Regions from separate parts of the Paenibacillus mesotrionivorans genome, predicted to be linked through region 1. Evidence: predicted binding sites of a transcription regulator. Region 1 holds the regulator's gene; the other holds the start of a gene.
What was found. The regulator LexA, encoded in region 1, represses DNA repair genes until DNA is damaged. The targets are predictions, from matches to a motif close to CGAACATATGTTCG.
Positions count from the first base shown of each region.

Region 2: a site for LexA is predicted at 1,906-1,919, ahead of ACI1P1_RS25215 (DNA polymerase IV). Genes of this name have one in related genera too.

Region 1 covers NZ_JBJURJ010000001.1:94,971-99,881, forward strand. The annotation lists gene ACI1P1_RS00445 (HAD family hydrolase) at 1-196, opposite strand, end outside; gene ACI1P1_RS00450 (hypothetical protein) at 221-745, opposite strand; gene ACI1P1_RS00455 (DUF896 domain-containing protein) at 775-963, opposite strand; gene ACI1P1_RS00460 (LysM peptidoglycan-binding domain-containing protein) at 1,166-1,528, opposite strand; gene lexA (transcriptional repressor LexA) at 1,698-2,321, shown strand; gene ACI1P1_RS00470 (LysE family translocator) at 2,397-2,996, opposite strand; gene ACI1P1_RS00475 (Lrp/AsnC family transcriptional regulator) at 3,000-3,431, opposite strand; gene ACI1P1_RS00480 (response regulator) at 3,956-4,582, opposite strand; gene ACI1P1_RS00485 (MFS transporter) at 4,911-4,911, opposite strand, start outside.
Region 2 covers NZ_JBJURJ010000020.1:33,934-38,844, reverse strand. The annotation lists gene ACI1P1_RS25220 (hypothetical protein) at 95-526, opposite strand; gene ACI1P1_RS25215 (DNA polymerase IV) at 562-1,830, opposite strand; gene ACI1P1_RS25210 (response regulator) at 1,978-2,634, opposite strand; gene ACI1P1_RS25205 (sensor histidine kinase) at 2,631-3,827, opposite strand; gene ACI1P1_RS25200 (SDR family oxidoreductase) at 3,984-4,739, opposite strand; gene ACI1P1_RS25195 (MMPL family transporter) at 4,736-4,911, opposite strand, start outside.

The DNA.
Region 1 (4,911 bases):
TGGTGAAGGGGAAGGTCTCGTAGCTTTCATACAAGGCGCGGGCTTCCTGCCGGACAGAGGCCTCCAGCTCCGAAGCCTGGATAGCCGGATATTTCTCTGCGGCAGCCATACAGGTTGCGTGAAACGCTTCGTTCACACTGCGGTCATCCCACAGCAGGGTATCATCCAAATCGAACAAAACAGCTTTTAAGGCCAATGTCTCTCTTCCTTCCGCTAAAGGTTACTTGGTTTCATCCTTGAAGGGAACTCTCTCCCGGATGGCAAACTCACGCAGCTTGGCGTTCAATTCGTCCATGGGGAAGCGGTGCTGAAGCTTGGTGTAGATATATTTTTTCTTGACGTTCTTCTGTTGGATGATGATATGGCCGTTGTTCATGGTCAGCTCTTCAATGCTTTCGGAACCGATACGCTTATCCCCGCCAAAACGGCGGACGGTAATGTAGCTTTTGCCGATCCCGATAACCGGTCTGCGGACCAGGTAAATCAGTACACCCAGAAGGACATAGCTGATTCCGGTGAACCAGTATATTCCATTCATTGCAACACCGTTCACAGCCGAGGTAATGAGATAGAACAAGCCGAATACAGCCAACAGGCTGGCAAACATCCAACTGCGTCCTTTAATAATCACATCGGCATCCTTCTTACGGTTGCTTTCTTCAATTGTGGCTATCCCGCTCTTTTTGCGGCTGCGGTTTACTGTCTTCTGATTCTTAATGACCATACGTTCCCATTTACGCGACACGTTGACGACCCCTTCTATTAGTAGAGATGTTATGCCTTACCGTTGGTTTCTTCATCGCCCGTATATTTGACATACTGCAGTTGATCCCTCATGGACGCTTTGAAGGAATCAATATATTTGCGGCGAAGCTCATTGCGTTCTTCTAATTCTGCATCCGTTAGTCCTGAGGTTTTGGCCTTGCGAGCCAATTCATTAATCCTCTGGATGAGTTCTTCCATGTTTTGCTCCTCCTGTTGACCATCTGTTTAAATCGTTGCCCGAATTCCTTCGATACAAGCTTATTTAACTTTGCCATTCCACTCGTGGATTGTCAAGAGTCAGGCAAAAAACACAAAGAAACCTTCCCCGGGAGGTGGGAATAACCCCCAACCTCCTTCCGGGAAGGCTAATGTAACACTGTGTATGTAACGTTGATTTTCTTTATGGAAGAACAAGAATTTGGCCTGCCCGGATATCCGAGTTTTTAAGGTTGTTCGTTTTCTTAATTTTGTTGATATACGAACGTACGCTCTCTCCCTCCGGCAGATGGGATGCCGCGATCCCCCACAAGGTATCTCCCGGACATACATCTACTGTATAGACGGTTTTAGAGGGCTGCTTAAAGGCAACGGTGTGAACGGTAAGGGAAGCCGCTGTAGAGGATCTGTAGCCTTGTGAGAGAGCAGGCTCCCCCTCCGCTTCATTCCCCGCATAAGCATGCAATATGGCAACAGACAACACGGACACTATAATCCCGGCCATCATAATCAATCGTCTCATCAACCGATTCGGACTCATCTTCATCACTCATCACTCCCAAACATTTGTTCTGGAATCAGAATATCACGAACAAATGTTTGTGTCAACGAAAAACAAACAAATGTTCGTAAATTATCTATTCGAACTTATGTTTGTGCGAACTCCGGTTCTGTGTTATAATTTTAATAATTATTTCCATACTGGAGTGATCAGAATGAGCAGGATTTCCAATCGGCAGCAAGCGATCCTCGAATTTATCAAGAATGAAGTCCGCGATAAAGGCTATCCCCCCTCCGTACGTGAGATTGGAGAAGCCGTTGGATTGGCATCCAGCTCTACTGTGCACGGACATCTCGAACGGCTGGAGAAGAAGGGCATGATCCGCCGCGACCCGACCAAACCCCGGGCCATTGAGATACTGGGGAGTGAAGATGAAGGTTTGGAGATGTTCTCCCACTCCATCAAGCAGGTTCCGCTGGTGGGCAAGGTCACAGCCGGCGTTCCCATTACGGCTACAGAGAATATCGAAGGCTACTTCCCGCTACCTGCACATATGGTGCATGACGACCAGGTGTTTATGCTGAGCGTTATGGGCGAAAGCATGATCGATGCCGGCATCCGCGACGGGGATTTTGTAATCGTCAGGCAGCAGGCCAATGCCCATAACGGGGAAATTGTCGTAGCGATGACCGAAGAGGATGAAGCTACCGTCAAGCGCTTCTATAAGGAGAAGGATCATATCCGGCTGCAGCCGGAGAACCCCACCATGGAGCCGATCCGCTTGAAGAATGTTACCATATTAGGCAAGGTGATCGGACTCTTCCGGGATATTCATTAATCCGAACCCAACGCAGCACAGCCGGCATTCCTGATGGAATTGCCGGCTTTTTCGTCTGCATGGACAGCCCCTGCTTTATGAAAGCTGAAAAACTCCCCAAAGACCGAAAAATATGATCATCGCGCCGGAAATCCGGTACATCACCCTTTTCATCCCCCGGTCCAGCTTGGTCCGCAGCCACCCGGCGAAGAAGCTCAGAAAGCACCACCACAAACCGGAGCCCAGACCAACACCAAGCACATAATCCAGCCCCCAACCGCTGCCTAGATCTGAATGGATAGCTGCATAGGCGCCTGCGTAGGCAATCCACGTTCCCGGGTTGGCCAATGTCAGCAGCAGTATGGACAGGGCTCCCTCCCCTTTCAGATCCTTCTCCTCTCCTGCCAAATCAGCAGCAGCTTTCCAAGTACGTAAGCCGATACCCACCAAATACATCCCGCCTGCAAGCTTTAGCGTCCAGGCCAATGGCCCTGCCTGCAGAAGAACGGCTGCAATACCGGCGCTGACGGCTGCGGCACAGATCATGTCGGCCAAGGCCACCCCCAGACCGGAAGCCAGTCCCTTTTTTAGGCCAAGCTTCAAGGTGCGCTGGAGGACCATCATCCCGATGGGCCCGATTGGCGCGGCTACGGATATGCCCAAAAGCAAGCTCTTTACGAACAACACGCTTGGCATCCGCTACTCCTCCTTAACGCTTGACAACGCGATCATGGTATTGGTTTTGATCACACCCGGAATTTGCTTCAGCCGCAGCGAAATCAATTCCTCCAGCTGTTTGGTGCTTCCTGTTGCTGTTTTTAGCAGATAATCAAACTCTCCAGCAAGGTGGTGACATTCCAGAACCGCTTCCTCCTCCAGAATAGCAGCTTGGAATGCCGGTATATGCTCCGGTCGCTCCAGCGTAATGAAGATGAAGGCCAACAGCCCCAGCCCCATAAACTCTCTGTTCAGCTTCACCGTAAAACCGTCAATGCAGCCGCAGGCCTCCAGCTTGCGGATCCGCTCCGACACCGCAGGCAGAGACAGATGAATATGCTTGCTGATCTCCGAATGACTCATCCGCCCGTCTGTTTTCAGCAAATCAAGAATTTGCCGGTCCATCGCATCCATTTCTCCCACTCCTTTTTAAGCCTTATTGTACATAATGCTTAATATATTTTATATAGTTTTCAATTTTTCCGTTTTTAATAATGTATTTCTATCTCTCTACATTATAATGTTCATCTAACTTCCCATTTTCTTCACTGCCGCTTTAAAAAGAAAGGCATCCACAGCTCTTACGGAACTGAGAAGCACTTAAAGGCGAAAATTCGCGAGTCTACATTTCTTACGGAACTTAGCGACTGTTAGAAAGCAATTTCGCTCCCCAAGCAGGCAAAATAGCCCTGTAAGAGCTTCTGAGTTCCGTTAGGTTTCTTCCATTGCTTAATTTAGCCTCTAAGGGTCGCTGGGTTCCGTCAGATTTTCGTACATGCCTCGTACACGCCCAAATTCTGCCCCCAGCCCTATAGCGCGACTGCCCATCACGGGAAAACCTCCGGCACATCATCAATCCCGCCAAGCGGTCTACAGAAGCTGCACAGAAAAAAGCCCCCGCCCTTTTGCCGAAGGCGGAAGCTTTTATGTATGCCCTATTAGCCGCTGTAATACTTGGACCGGACAAAGGTCTCAATGGCTTGAACCCGGCTGCGGACGCCCATCTTATCATAAATTCTCCGCTGGTAATTGTCGATGGACCGTTTGCTCATATGAATCTGGTCCGCAATCTGCTCTTGGGTATACCCTTTCATAATCATATTCATAATCGCCGCTTCTTCCGCATTCAGCTCTACCTCTACAGTGGTGAGAGGCTGTCTGCTGAGCAGCTGCAGGCCGCTCTGGGGGATCACCACATTGCCGGCAAGCACACAGTAAATAATATGCTTGATGGTGTCCTGCTTCATTCCTTTGGAGATCACTCCGCTGGCATGAATCTCCAGGAATTTAGGCAGCAATGCCTCCGTCTCCATCCCCGTAAAGATCACGATTTTGAGATCCGGGTATTCCTTCTTCAGAAGTTCGCAAACATCCGTGCCTGCCATATCGGGAAGCAAATAATCCAGCAGCACCAAATCCGGCTTTAAATCACCGACCACATTCAAACAATCCTGGCCGGTAGGGGCGATTCCGATGACTTGAATATCCTCCAGTTGCTCCAGCATAACCTTCGTCGCCTGAGCCATCAGAGGGTGATCATCCACGATTAAAATGGAATACGACATTGTTTTCACCCGATTCAAATGGAATGCAATCACGATGCAATTATTTTATGCATTGACTTTGCGTGACAATTACATGCTATGCAGTAAATATATCACGAAATTGACAAGAATGGGAGTGCCAATTTCATATTTATGTCGTTTTTTAAAATATAAAATTATCCGCATTCATTTTCAACCGGATTCTTCACATAGAAGGCTCGAAGGGTTTTATCATACCAAATTTCAAAGGCGGGGCGCAATTGCAGAAAAAGGAAGTCCAGCAAAAAGTAAAAAAAGCGTTATCCGCAAAGGGATACGCTTTTTTTATCACTTGGCCATAACGGGGCGCT
Region 2 (4,911 bases), on a different contig from region 1:
CACCTTCAGTGTAAGGGGAGCGGCAGCGGAAGAACCACTGTCGATTGGAGCGATCCATTAAGGGCCGGCTATGATTTTGGCGAATAACTGTCCTTCAATCCGCCTTCTGTTTAAGCTCCGACAAAAGCTCCGTTACCATAGCGCCCAGCCGGACGCTGATCTCCGCCCGCAGGGCCTCCCGCATGATTCCGAAGCGGTCCTCGTAGCCTCTGCAGATGAAGCGGTAATACAGCACGTTATCCGCCTGCTCGTCGGTGGTCATCCTCAGGTTCCGCTTCTTCATCTCCCGCTGCAGCGCATACAGCTCCCGGCTGATCCGGTTCAGCACCAGCTGGGTGACGGCGGTGTACAGCTTCTTGAAGAGGTGGGAGGACAGGCCGATCTCCTCCAGGCTGCGCTCCACCATAATCTGCATGTTCTTCAGCACCACCGAATCCCGCACAAGGGTGAACTCCTCAGCGGTAGGCCGGGTCCCCGCCGGCTCATGGCGCCGGTCATACTGCTCCTGATGCTCGGTCAACAGCATTTTCGAATTCCACCTTTCATTTCCGTCCAGCCGGCTCATCGGTAATGACCCCCGATCTGCTCCGCCCGCTCCTTGGCTACTCCACTGTCCAGGAAGGAGGAGGCCCGCACAATGGCGGCGCTGCCGTATTGGTCCTTAATGGTGTCCAGCGTCCGCTCCAGACGGTACAGGCGGGTGCGGTCGGCGAACAGCGTCAATTGATCCGTATCATCCGGCGACAGGTCCATGAGCATCACCATGAGCCTGGTCACCGGCAAACCGCCCCAATGCCGCCGGAACAGCGCCAGCACCGCCTCCGCCGTCTCATGGGTCAGCGAGGTGGGCTGGGGCAGTGTCATCTGCCGTTGGAAGCCGCCGCTGCGCTCCCCGTCCGTTTCCACCGCGCCAACCGCAATGACCCGCCCCATCTGCCCATGCTGCCGGGCTCTGCGGCACACCTCCACAACCAGCTCCAGCAGCACCACCTCGATATCCTCGCGGTTCTTATACAGGCTGGCCCGCAGTGCCTTGCCGTGGCTGATGCCCTTCAGCGGCTTGCGGATGCTGGGCACCACAGGGCTCGGATCGATGCCCCGGGCCGTCTGCCAATAATACTCCGCCTGGATGTCGCTTTGTTTGCCCATTTCGCTGCGCAGCCGGCGTTTGAAGTCCGCCAGCTCCAACCGGGCGATATCCCCGATCAAAGGAAGGCCCATCCTCATAAAATGCCGTGTCATCCGGGAGGCGGTCATAAACATATGGTGGACCGGCAGGGGCCACAGCGCCTCCTCCAGATTGGCGGCATCCAGCCGGAACAGCCCTTCGGGGTTGCGCTTGGCGAAGTTGTCCGTGGCCATCTTGGCCAGGATCTTCGTCGGGCCGATGCCCACCCGGCACCACACGCCTGTAGACAGCAGGATGCGGGTTTGAATCTCCCGGGCCAAGGACTCGGCGGAGCCGAACAGGGCCAAGGAGCCCGTTACGTCGAGAAACTGCTCGTCGATGGAATACGGCTCCACCTGATCCGTGTAGCATTCGAAAATCCCGGTGAGCAATAGGGATACCTGGATGTACCGGTGCATCCGGGGACGGATCACCACCAGCTCCGGGCATTTGCTCCGGGCCTGGTTGATCCGCTCCGCCGTGGTCACCCCCTTCTTCTTGGCGACAGGACATGCGGCCAGAATAATCCCTGACGGGCGCTCGGGATCGCCGATGGCTACCGGGCAGCCGGCCAGCTCGGGCCTTCCCGTCTTTTCCACGCTGGCATAGAAGGATTGGGCGTCAATGAGGAATATGGTGCGGTCTTCTGCTGCTTGCTGCACAATGATGTTCGCCTCCCCAATTTCCGCAATGCGGCTTCTGCTTCGGATAGAGAATATATGTTCTTATTATATACACGAACGCACATTCGTGTGCAAGAGGAAAATGAAGCCATGAAAAAAAGCAGCCCGCGGCAGGCTGCTTCCAGTCTAATTCTGTAAGATTCCCCGCTCGAGGGCCAGGGCTACCGCCTGCGGCCGGGAATCCACCCCCAGCTTGTTGTAAATGCTGGTCAGATGGGCCTTGACCGTCCGTTCGGCAATCCCCAGCTCATAGGCGATTTCCTTGCTTTTAAACCCCCGGGCCACACATTGAAGAATGTAAGTTTCCCGCTCGCTGAGGGGTCCCGCGCCGGACGCGGCGGGTTTGGCCGCCTCCTGCTGCTGCATCCGGGCATTCATGACACGCTCCATAATATCCGCCGACAGCAGCGTTTCGCCGCGTACTGCCGATTCGATATTCCGGAACAGATTTTCACGGCCGGTATCCTTCAGCAGGTACCCTTTGGCCCCCAGCGCCAAACCCTTGATCATCAGCTCATCCTCGTTGTAGGTGGTGAGGATAATGACCGGGGTGGGGTTATTCCTCCGTTTCAGCTCCTCCATCGCCTGCAGGCCGGACATCACCGGCATGTTCAGATCCATCAGGATCACATCCGGGTTAACAGCTTCCACCAGGTCCAGGGCCTGCTGGCCATTCTCCGCCTCACCGGCAATCCGGAACTGCTCCCCCGTTTCCAAAATCAGCTTCAAGCCTTCCCTGACCACCAAATGGTCATCCACAATCATTATATTGTACTGGCTCATGGTTTCTCACTTTCATCCAATGGTATGGTGACCTGCATCGCCGTTCCTTTTCCTGTGCTGGACACCGTCATGTCCCCGCCCATCAGCCTGGCCCGCTCCCGTATGCCCAGAAGACCGTAGTGGCCTGCGTCCTTGCCGATATCCGCCGCCTGAAAGCCTTTGCCGTTGTCCGTAATTTCTATCTGCAGCACACCGTTCCGGTCGGACAGCCCAAGCCGGACCTCACTGGCCCTGGCATGCCGGGCGATATTGGTGAAGCCCTCCCTCACCATATGCAGGCTGTGCTCCATCACAAGTCCGGATATTGGCCGTGTGAGCTTCACCTCCGCTTCGACCGGAATTCCGGTAGCCTCACGGAAATGGCGCACTTCCTCCGCCACCGCTTCCCGAAAATCCAGATCGGGGCCGGATTTGCGCCGCAGGTCATCAATCGCTCTCCGCGCTTCGGCCAAGGTCCGCCGCGCCTGCTGCTGGGCTTGTCTGACAATCCCCTGGGCCCGCTCCCCGTTCCCCTGGGTCATGTGGGCATCCGCAGCCTCCAGCTGCATGATCATCCCCGCCACTCCCTGCGCCAGCGTGTCGTGGAGATCCCGGGCCATCCGCTGCCGCTCATTGGACAAGGTCAGCTCCTCCACCTTGGAATGGGCCTCCTCGAGCTCATGCAGGAAGCTCTGGATGCGCAGCCGCTCCTGGACCTGGCGGAAGAATAAGATCCCGTACGCAATGACGATAATCAGCATCAACGCAAAAAGCGGTAAAAACACGATCAGCTCACCTGTATCATGGATGGTCAAGGCCGCATCAAAAAACAGGAAAAGGCTGATGACGGAAACAAACAGAATACGCTTGAGCCGGAAGGAAAAGCCCAGACTCTGGGCAATCATCACCGGAAGGAGCCCGATGAGCACCACCTGGTAGCCTCCCGGCATCAGAATGGCGCACAGATAGATCAGCACAGCCTGGATAGAAAAATAAAACCAGTATTGTTTTGCGGTGACCCGGTATACATTCCAATGCAGCAAAACATGAACCGTAAACAAGCCGGTAAACACACAAGCCTGCAAGATCAGGGGTTCATTCAGAAATTGCAGGATCACCGTCCCCACATAAACCATGGATACCCAAATCAATATCGGAAGTCTGGTGGCGAACAGGTCGTGGATGGTGTCCAGGCCCGGAGTTTTTTTATTCAAAGGATCGTCCCTCCTTCTCCCATTATAAGGCCCTTCCTCCTCTCGGGAAAAGAGCTTGCCGGAATTCCCTTCGGAAGGGGCCGGCCCCCCACGAAAACAGCCGCTCCCTATAGAGCGGCTGTCCCACAATATCTGCAGCGGTTCTTACCATCCTGCTTAATAAGCCGTCCAACCGCCGTCTGCTGCAAGAATCGCACCGTTGACAAACTTGGAATCCTCCGAGGCCAAAAACAGGGCCACCGCTGCAATGTTCATGGGGTCCGTCGGCTCCGACCGCTGGGTGCCGTAGCTTTCCTGGAAGATCTGCAGCCCCGCCATATCCGGATCGGTAATGGCGATGTTGGTTTTGACCGCCCCGGGAGCAATGGCATTGCAGCGGATGCCGGATTTGGCGTACATGAAGCCGACGTTTTTGGTCAAACCCGCCAGTCCGTGTTTGGAGGAGGTGTATGCCACTCCGCCCTTGCCGCCGGTGATGCTTGCCGATGAGCCCACATTAATAATGACGCCGCTTTTTTGGGCCAGCATAAGAGGGATGGCCTTGCGGATGGCGCGCATGGGACCGGTCAGGTTTACGGCCAGGACCTTTTCCCACAGCTCATCCTCCACCGACTCAATCATCCGGAAGCCGTCCATGATGCCCGCATTATTGACGAGAATATCTACACTCCCGAAGGTTTGGACCGCTGTATCGATCATCCGGGCGATATCCTCTTCCTTGGTCACATCCGCTACCACGCCCTCCGCCTTCCCTCCGGCATTCCGGATACCGTCCACTACAGCGGAGATCTTCTCCATATTCAGATCCGCCACCACCACCTTGGCGCCCTGCGCCGCAAACAATTCCGCAATGGCCCTGCCCATACCTGAAGCGGCCCCTGTAACCACCGCTGTTTTATGCTCCAATTTCATCCTTGATCCCTCCGATTTGTCCGAAAATCGTAAGCTCCCTTTCCCAGACCTTCCACTCTTAACCTACCCCAATCATTGACTTTTGATTGCAGGGCGGGGACAAGGGTCAGATGTACGATCAGGGCAACGAACAGCACTCCGAAGGCCAGCGCCAGTCCCATGGACTTGACGA